One region of the Xanthobacter sp. genome, then DNA from elsewhere that is predicted to be linked to it. Evidence: predicted binding sites of a transcription regulator. Region 1 holds the regulator's gene; each other region holds the start of a gene.

The links. Region 1 encodes HrcA, which represses chaperone genes, less so after heat shock. Its sites were predicted from a motif close to GTTAGCACTCNCNNNNNGNGAGTGCTAAC; they were not measured.
Region 2: groES (co-chaperone GroES) is a predicted target of HrcA. The motif match lies at 1,822-1,850, and genes of this name have one in related genera.
Region 3: groES (co-chaperone GroES) is a predicted target of HrcA. The motif match lies at 1,522-1,550, and genes of this name have one in related genera.

Annotation. Positions count from the first base shown of each region.
Region 1 is NZ_JAYRPE010000016.1:40,437-43,709, reverse strand. Features, by position in the region: gene grpE (nucleotide exchange factor GrpE) at 1-515, opposite strand, end outside; gene hrcA (heat-inducible transcriptional repressor HrcA) at 637-1,737, opposite strand; gene rph (ribonuclease PH) at 1,895-2,608, shown strand; gene rdgB (RdgB/HAM1 family non-canonical purine NTP pyrophosphatase) at 2,608-3,240, shown strand.
Region 2 is NZ_JAYRPE010000035.1:28,698-31,970, forward strand. Features, by position in the region: gene groL (chaperonin GroEL) at 1-1,430, opposite strand, end outside; gene groES (co-chaperone GroES) at 1,487-1,777, opposite strand; gene ACE3QW_RS11655 (hypothetical protein) at 2,081-2,635, shown strand; gene glsA (glutaminase A) at 2,692-3,273, opposite strand, start outside.
Region 3 is NZ_JAYRPE010000021.1:252,136-255,408, forward strand. Features, by position in the region: gene queA (tRNA preQ1(34) S-adenosylmethionine ribosyltransferase-isomerase QueA) at 1-149, opposite strand, end outside; gene ACE3QW_RS08250 (exopolysaccharide biosynthesis protein) at 164-766, opposite strand; gene ACE3QW_RS08255 (usg protein) at 1,003-1,281, opposite strand; gene groES (co-chaperone GroES) at 1,678-1,992, shown strand; gene groL (chaperonin GroEL) at 2,100-3,273, shown strand, end outside.

The sequences.
Region 1 (3,273 bases):
ACGCTCGGGTCCGGCACCTCGAACATGGCCTGATGAAGGTTGGGATCGAACTTCTCCCCCTTCGGCTCGATCTTGCGGATGCCGTGCTTCTCCAGCGCCTTCACGAGGCCGCGCTCGGTCAGCTCCAGTCCGTCCAGCAGCGCCTTGAAACTGCCTTCTGCGGTCGCCTTTGCGTCCGCCTCCACCGAACCGAGGGCACGGGCCAAATCGTCCGCCACGTTCAGCACGTCGCGGGCGAAGGAGGCGATGCCGTAGGTCTTGGCGTCCTGGATTTCCTTCTCGGCGCGGCGGCGCACATTCTCCGCCTCCGCGAAGGCGCGCAGGAACTTGTCCTTGAGGCTCGCGATCTCGGCTTCCAGGCGCGCCTTGTCGCCCGCCGGATCGCCGATGGCGGCGTCCGCCATGGCGGTGGCTTCCGCCTCGGCGGTCGCCTCGTTCACCTGTGCATTGCCCTGCGCGGCACCGTTTTCGCTTGCGTCGCCGCCGGTCTCGGGCGCGCGCTTCTGCTCGCTCATCCGGTTACTTCCCCTGCCTTGAGATTCGCCCGAGGTCACAACGCCGCCGGGCAAAGGCCAATCGTCCCGGCGCATATCGGGGCGATGGGGGGAAAAATCAAGTCGTGGTGATCCTTATCCCTCACGCAGCGTCCGCACCCGGTGCGCCCAGCACCCGGCTCACGAGGCGGGCGGTGAAGTCCACCATGGGGACGATGCGGCCGTAATTGAGCCGCGTCGGGCCGATGACACCCAGCACGCCCAGCACGCGTCCCTGCCCATCGCGGTAGGGCGCGACGATGGTGGAGGAGCCGGAAAGGGAGAACAGCCGGTTCTCCGAGCCGATGAAGATGCGCAGCGCCTGCGCCTCCTCCGCCCGGCCGAGGAGTTCCGAGACCTCGCGCTTGGTCTCGAGATCGTCGAACAGCAGGCGGATGCGCTCTAGATCCTCCAGCGCCCTGAGATCCTCCAGCAGCTTCGCCTGACCGCGCACAATGAGGGTCCGCTCGCCCGGCCCGTCGCCGGACCAGGAAGCGAGCCCCGCCTCCACCACGCGCGCGGTCAGGGTGTCGAGGTCGCGGTTGATCTCGGCGAGCAGGCTCTCCATCTCCTGACGGGCGTCGGAGAGGGTGCGGCCACGGATGTGGGCATTGAGGAAATTGGTGGCCTCGGTGAGGGCGGAGGTCGGCAAGCCGGGAGGAAGGGCGAGCGCGCGGTTTTCCACCTGCCCATCCTCCGATACGAGGATGACGAGGGCGCGGCCCGGTTCCAGGGGTACGAATTCCACATGCTTAAGGCGGGGATCGGTCTTGGTGGCGGTGACGACCCCGGCACCGCGGGCGAGGCCCGAGAGCAAAGCGGAGGCTTCCTGCAGAACGCCTTCCACCGTGGTGGTGCGTGCGGCGGCGAGCACCTGCGTCTCGATATTGGCCCGGTCACGCTCGTTGACGTCGCCCACCTCCATGAGCGCATCGACGAAGAAGCGCAGGCCGCGCTCAGTGGGCAGGCGCCCGGCGCTGGTGTGTGGGGCATAGATCAGCCCGGCCGCCTCGAGGTCCGCCATCACGTTGCGGACCGAGGCGGGGGAGAGGGTCATGGGGATCAGGCGGGCGATGTTGCGTGAGCCCACCGGCTCACCGGTGGCGAGGTAACTCTCCACGATCTGGCGGAAAATCTCGCGCGAACGCTGATCGATCTGCGCGAGGCCGCCGGTCGAGAGGGGCAGGAACGGATCGAGCGCCACGGGTTCAGCCTTCGGAGCCAAGGATTTCGCTGGCTCTAATGTGTCCCTCGCCGGGGCCGGGTTCAAGCGCCACGCGGGGGCTCCTACCACCCTTGCTTTCCTCCCGGCGCGCGGCGCTCTAAAAGGAGCGCCCATGACGCACAAAGAGGTATCCATTATGCGGCCCAGCAAGCGCGCCCCCGACGAGATGCGCGCGGTGTCCTTTGAACGGGGCGTGATGCGCCACGCGGAAGGCTCCTGCCTCGTGAAGTTCGGCGACACCCACGTTCTCGTCTCCGCGACGCTGGAGGAGCGCCTGCCGCCGTGGCTGAAGGGCCAGGGACGCGGCTGGGTGACGGCGGAATATTCCATGCTGCCCCGCGCCACCCACGACCGCACCCGGCGCGAATCCACCACCGGCAAGCAGTCCGGCCGCACCCAGGAGATCCAGCGCCTGATCGGGCGTTCGCTCCGCTCGGTCACGGATCTCGTGGCGATGGGCGAGAAGCAGATCACCATCGACTGCGACGTGCTCCAGGCCGACGGCGGCACCCGCACCGCCTCCATCACCGGCGCCTGGATCGCGCTTCATGATTGCCTGAGCTGGATGAAGTCCCGCTCCATGATCAAGGAGATGCCGCTCAAGCAGCACGTGGCGGCGGTCTCCTGCGGCATCTATGAAGGCACGCCCGTGCTCGACCTCGATTATGCCGAGGATTCGGTGGCCGAGACGGACGCTAACTTCGTCATGACCGGAACTGGCGGCATCGTGGAAATCCAGGGCACGGCGGAGAAGACGCCCTTCACCCAGGACGAACTGCTCTCGCTGCTGTCGCTGGCCCGCTCGGGCGTGGATCGGCTCGTCTCCCTCCAGAAGCTGGCGATCGGCTGATGGCGCGCCAGCTCACCGGCCGGCTGGTGGTGGCCACCCACAATCCCGGCAAGCTCATCGAAATGAAGATGCTGCTGGAGCCTCACGGGGTGGAGGCCGTCTCCGCCGGCGAGCTCGGTCTTCCCGAGCCGGAGGAGACCGAGACCACCTTCGAGGGAAACGCCCGCCTGAAGGCTGTGGCGGCGGCCAACGCCGCCCAGCTTCCGGCGTTTGCCGACGACAGCGGCCTCGTCATTGAGGCCCTCGGCGGTGCGCCGGGCATCCACACAGCCCGTTGGGCGGGACCCGACCGCGATTTCGAGATGGCCATGGAGAAGGTGGAGGCCGAACTTCGGAAGGTCGGCGCCACCGAGCCCGACCAGCGCCATGCCCGGTTCGTCTCGGCGCTCTGCATCGCCTGGCCGGATGGGCATCTGGAGGAGTTCGAGGGCACCGTGGACGGCACCCTCGTTTGGCCGCCCCGTGGCGCCAAGGGGTTCGGCTACGATCCCATGTTCCTCCCCGAGGGCCATGTGAAGACCTTCGCCGAGATGACGGCCGACGAGAAGCACGGCATGCCGCCCAAGGGCTTCGGCCTTTCCCATCGTGCCCGCGCCTTCCTGAAGCTCTCGCAGGCTTGCCTGAAGGGGTGAGCGCAATCTTGGATCAGGCTCCGTCCGCGAACC
Region 2 (3,273 bases), on a different contig from region 1:
AAGGACGGATCGTTGGACTCCTGCACCTTGCCCACCACGATGGAGCCTTCCACGCCGGAATTCTCGGCGATCTGGCGGATGGGGGCCTCAAGGGCGCGCAGGACGATCTTGATGCCGGCCTTGATGTCGGCGTTGTCGGAGGTGACCTTCTCCACCGCCGCCTTGGCGCGGAGCAGGGCGACACCGCCGCCGGGGACGATGCCCTCTTCCACCGCAGCGCGGGTGGCGTTGAGCGCGTCGTCAACGCGGTCCTTCTTCTCCTTCACCTCGACCTCGGTCGAGCCGCCGACGCGGATCACCGCGACGCCGCCCGCGAGCTTGGCCAGACGCTCCTGGAGCTTCTCGCGGTCGTAGTCCGAGGAGGTCTCCTCGATCTGCGCCTTGATCTGGTTCACGCGGGCCTCGATGTCGGCCTTCTCGCCGACGCCGTCCACGATCGTGGTCTTTTCCTTCTCGAGGATGACCTTCTTGGCGCGGCCGAGCTGGGCGATGGTGACGTTCTCGAGCTTGATGCCGAGATCCTCGGAGATCACGGTGCCGCCGGTGAGGATGGCGATATCCTCGAGCATCGCCTTGCGGCGATCACCGAAGCCGGGAGCCTTCACGGCCGCGACCTTCAGGCCGCCGCGCAGCTTGTTGACCACGAGGGTGGCGAGCGCCTCGCCTTCCACGTCCTCGGCGATGATGACGAGGGGACGGCCGGTCTGCACCACGGCCTCGAGGACCGGCAGGATCGGCTGGAGGCCGGAGAGCTTCTTGTCGAAGATCAGCAGGAAGGGCTCTTCCAGGTCAGCGATCATCTTCTCCGCATTCGTGATGAAATAGGGAGAGAGATAGCCGCGGTCGAACTGCATGCCTTCAACCACTTCGAGCTCGGTCTCGGCGGTCTTGGCTTCCTCGACGGTGATGACGCCTTCGTTGCCCACGCGCTGCATGGCGCCGGCGATCATCTCGCCGATGGAGGCATCGCCGTTGGCGGAGATGGTGCCGACCTGCGCCACTTCGGCGGAGGAGGAGACCTTCTTGGCGCGGGCGCGGATGTCGGCGATGGCCGCGGCGACGGCGAGGTCGATGCCGCGCTTCAGGTCCATCGGGTTCATGCCGGCGGCGACCGACTTGGCGCCTTCCTTCACGATGGCCTGGGCCAGAACGGTGGCGGTGGTGGTGCCGTCGCCAGCGAGGTCGTTGGTCTTGGAGGCGACCTCACGCACCAGCTGCGCGCCGAGGTTCTCGAACTTGTCCTCGAGCTCGATCTCCTTGGCCACCGACACACCGTCCTTGGTGATGCGGGGGGCGCCGAAGCTCTTCTCGATGACCACGTTGCGGCCCTTGGGGCCGAGGGTCACCTTCACCGCATTGGCGAGGATGTCGACGCCGCGCAGCAGCTTCTCGCGCGCGTCCGAGGAGAACTTTACTTCTTTGGCAGCCATAACGGCCTCCTTGTGATTCTGTTTCGGTGGACCGGCTCAGAAGCGCGGACGACAAGTCACTTGGCGATGACGCCGAGGATGTCGCTTTCCTTCATGATGAGCAGGTCCTGGCCGTCGATCTTGACCTCGGTGCCGGACCACTTGCCGAACAGCACGCGGTCGCCGGCCTTCACGTCGAGCGGGACGAGCTTGCCGCTCTCGTCACGGGCACCGGCGCCCACCGCGATCACCTCGCCCTCCTGGGGCTTTTCCTTGGCGGTGTCGGGGATGATGATGCCGCCGGCGGTCTTCTGCTCGGCTTCGATGCGCTTGACGACCACGCGGTCGTGCAGAGGACGGAAGGACATGGGTCGTTACCTCTTCGGGGGGAGCGCGAGCCTTGGCCCGCCGTTCTGGCACTCCCGAATGAAGAGTGCCAAGCTCGTCGCGGAGATAAGGGCGCGCCCGGCGAACGTCAAGGCGCGCTGCAGCAATCGGTGGGCTAGCAAAGCGGTAACGAGCCGTGGGATAAGCTGTTCAGGAGCTGAGGCTTGACGGCGGGCGGGGGCGATGCGGACGGCATCGACGTCGACGGCGCAAGCCTTTATGGTCAGGCGACTGCCTGGGTGGTCGCATTCTTGTTCCAGGCGGCGGGAGGCCTCGGAAAGCACATGACGAAGATGGTTGCGGGATCCAAGTCTGCTTTCGAGCGATCTGCGTTCGGGCGGTCCGCGTTCGGATGGACGGCCTTCGGGCGGCCGCGCGCCGCGCTGGCCGGCGCTGCCCTTGCCGTGCTGGCCCTCGGCCTCGCCGGCTGCGAGACCACCCCTTCCGCGCCCCCGCCGGCCGCGCGCCCGGTCTTTACCAGCCCGATCCCGCCCGACCGCCTCGTCGGCCGCTGGGGCCTCGCCGCCTATCACCGGCCGGACGACGCCACCCGCACCGAGGCCCAGGCCAAGGCTTCCTGCGGCAACCAGCCGTATGTTATTACCGCCGGCACCAATGGCGGCGTGATGATGTACCTCGCCGACGACAACAAGCTCACCGAGCTGGTGTCGAAGCAGGTGGGCAACGGCCCGGTCTACATCGGCCCGCCGGATGACCCGGCCGGCGGCGAGCGCGACCGTCAGGTGGTGCGCTTCGACGGCAACATCCTGGTGCTGAAGTTCGTCGATCCGGAAGTGGCCAAGCGCTACGGCACCATGGTCTACGTGCGCTGCTCGTGACCTGAGGGGCCGCGCGCCCCTCACCGCCCGAAGGCGGCAAAAAACCAAAGCATGGCTCAGCGCCCGAGGGCGCTGAGCATGGCCGACCCCCGGTTGGTGGGGTCGAAGACGTGCAGGCCCAGTTCCTCGGCCAGTTCCCGGAAGGCGGCGATGCCGCGCACGGAATTGCCCCGCCCGTCGAGCCGCGGTGAATAGGTGGCGATGCCGAGCTGGCGGTTGACCACCCCGAGGATGCCGCCGCCCACCCCGCTCTTGGCCGGCACGCCCACATCGAACGCCCAGTTGCCGGCGAAATTGTACATCCCGCAGGTGAACATCACGGCCAGCGTGGCGCGCACCGCGTCCACCGCAAAGGCCGTCGTGCCGGTGAGCGGGTTCTCGCCGATATTGGCCAGTGTCGCCCCCATGCGGGCGAGGTCGCTGGCCGTCACCAGAATGGAGCACTGGCGGAAATAGAGGTCCAGCGTCGCGTCCACCCCGGCGGTGAGCGCGCCGGCGCTGGTGAGGAGGTGGGCGATGCCGCGGTTGCGGTGGGCCGTTTCCGCCTCCGAGCGGAACACCGCCTCGTCCACCGCGAGCCGCCGCCCCGCCGCCGCTGAAAAGCGATCCAGCACGAACTCCAGCGCCTCGGCGCCGAG
Region 3 (3,273 bases), on a different contig from region 1:
AAGTCCGGCAGGTCACGCACGATGCGGTCCTCCAGCTCCGGCGTGGCGCCGGGGCGGACGACGAGCATCCGCGCCGTGTCGCGCGGCTCGGCGGGGCGCAGGGCGATGCGCTCCTCGGGGAGGTGGAAATCGAAGGCGTCTACACGCATGGAGGGGGAAGGTCTCAGAAGATGGCGATGGCGCCCTGGTAGATGGCCCAACTCATCAGTGCTGTCACCATCAGCCCGAGGATCGTCGCGCCGAAGCCCGCGAGGATGACGAGGCCGTCCCGCTCCACGAGGCCGAGGCCGAAGATGCAGACGGCAAATCCCGGCGGCAGATTGCCGAGGAAGGGGATGGGCAGCAACAGGATGAAGCCCAGCACCACCACCGTCGCGCCCACGATCCGCCGGGCCGTGGGGCCGGCGAACTCTTCGAAGCGGGGACGGGAGACGCGCTCGAACCGCTCGATCCACGGCCGGGAGCGGGTGACGATCGATTCCAGCATGGCGCGGGAGAAGGTGCGGCGCGCAATCCACGCCGGCAGCCACAATTCCTGCCGGCCCAGCATCATCTGCAGGCCGATGAGGCCCAGGATGATGCCGCACACCACGGGGATGCCCGGCGGCATGGGGATGCAGTTGGGTATGCCGAAGATGAGGAAAAGAATGCCGAAGGCGCGATTGCGCAGCGCGTTCACCAGATCGCCGATGGCGACCTGATCCCCCTCCTGCGCGGCGAGCACGGCGGCCAGGAGTTCGGATGTTCGTGGCGTGCGGTGATCCAAGGCGCCCTCATGGAATGGACGCTTCAGCTACAACCGGAAAACGGCAGCGGGAGGGCACTGGGGCGCAAAAATTCCGCTGGGTCAGGCCTGCGCTGTTCCCATCACGCCGCACATGGAATTGAGCGGACATGCACGCCCCACCCCCGCGGGGACGTGCATGTCCTCACCGCCCGATCGAAACCATAAAGACCGTTGACTGATACGGAAAGTCCCTGACGCAGGGAGATTGCTCCACATCAGTTCAAAAGGAACATTCCGTCCACGGACCGCAACTCTGCGGGCTTAATGAGGCCGGAATGGGCGACGCGCACGGAATGGAGCGGCCCCTCGATCTCGCGTCGCCAGAATTCCAGGAACTTGTTCAGCTCCGGAAAGCGCGGGCACAGATCGTAGTCCTGCCAGAGGAAGGTCTGGAGCAGGCCGGGATGGTCGGGCATGCGATAGAGGATCTCGGCCGTGGCGAGGCCGTAGCCTTCCATCTGCAGGACGAAGTCACGCGACACCTTGGCAGCCATGGGTCACACCTCCAATCCGCGGCCCCGCCGCCAACAGGGCTGGGGAAGACGGGACCGGACACTTCATTGTCGGCTACGCACTTTGCTGGGGCCAAGGCTAAAGATTGGTTTCCGTCTGCAAAAACAATGCTCTAGCAGCCTTCGGGCCGGACTGCTGACAGCGCCGGGCCGCGCCCGTGCTCGCGCCGCGCGTAGCTGGTGAGCCGTCCGGCTTCCGCTCAAACTGAAGGGGGACGGGCTGCTGGCACTCAGTTCCCTTGAGTGCTAAATTTTTTGAGCCGACCCCTTGCGGCTCCAATTTGCCGCCCTTAGATCGCGGTCGGGCCGGGTGGAGGGGTTCCCGGCGCCTTCAAAACAGGCAACCCCGATGGACAACATCGAACCGGAGGTTTCCCTATGGGTTTCCGTCCCCTGCACGACCGCGTGGTCGTCAAGCGCATCGAGGCCGAGCAGAAGTCGGCCGGCGGCATCATCATCCCCGACACCGCCAAGGAGAAGCCGCAGCAGGGCGAAGTCGTCGCGGTCGGTCCCGGCGCCCGTAACGAGAAGGGCGAACTGGTGGCGCTCGACGTCAAGGCTGGCGACATCGTGCTGTTCGGCAAGTGGTCCGGCACCGAAGTGAAGATCGACGGCCAGGATCTCCTCATCATGAAGGAGAGCGACATCCTCGGCGTCATCGAGAACGCGGCCGGCGCCAAGAAAGCGGCCTGAACTCAGGCAGCCTGATTTTCAGTCGCAGGGCCGAGGCAGCCCGAGGCGCCCGATCCCGCGGCATTCGCCATCCCGGTTAATCGTCCCAATCTGAAGGAGCACGCCACATGGCTGCCAAGGACGTGAAATTCTCCGTAGACGCGCGCGACAAGGTTCTGCGCGGCGTCGATATCCTCGCCAACGCCGTGAAGGTGACCCTTGGCCCCAAGGGCCGCAACGTGGTCATCGAGAAGAGCTTCGGCGCCCCCCGCATCACCAAGGACGGTGTGTCGGTGGCCAAGGAGATCGAGCTCGAGGACAAGTTCGAGAACCTCGGCGCCCAGCTCGTGCGTGAGGTCGCCTCCAAGACCAACGACCTCGCCGGCGACGGCACCACCACCGCCACCGTGCTAGCCCAGGCCATCGTGAAGGAAGGCGCCAAGGCGGTTGCCGCCGGCATGAACCCGATGGATCTGAAGCGCGGCATCGACGTCGCGGTGGACGCCATCGTCAAGGACCTCGCCGCCAACTCGCGCAAGGTGACCTCCAACGACGAGATCGCCCAGGTCGGCACCATCTCCGCCAACGGCGACGCCGAGGTCGGCAAGTTCCTCGCCGAGGCGATGAAGAAGGTCGGCAACGAGGGTGTCATCACCGTCGAGGAAGCCAAGACCGCCGAGACCGAGCTGGATGTCGTGGAAGGCATGCAGTTCGACCGCGGCTATCTCTCTCCGTACTTCATCACCAATGCGGAGAAGATGCGCGTTGAGTTCGAGGAGCCCTACATCCTCATCAACGAGAAGAAGCTCGCCGGCCTGCAGGAGCTGCTGCCCGTGCTCGAGGCGGTGGTGCAGTCGGCCCGTCCGCTGCTGATCATCGCCGAGGACGTGGAAGGCGAGGCCCTCGCCACCCTCGTGGTGAACAAGCTGCGCGGCGGCCTGAAGGTGGCTGCGGTCAAGGCTCCGGGCTTCGGCGATCGCCGCAAGGCCATGCTGCAGGACATCGCGATCCTGACCGGCGGTACCGTGATCTCCGAGGAAGTCGGCATCAAGCTCGACAGCGTGAACCTCTCCATGCTCGGCCGCGCCAAGAAGGTGGTGATCGAGAAGGAGAACACCACGATCGTCGACGGCGCCGGCGAGAAGGCCGACATCGAGGCGCGCATCGCCCAGATCCGCGCCCAGATCGAGACCACCACCTCCGACTATGACCGCGAAAAGGCCCAGGAGCGCCTCGCCAAGCTCGCCGGCGGCGTCGCCGTGGTGCGCGTGGGCGGCTCGACCGAGGTCGAGGTCAAGGAGA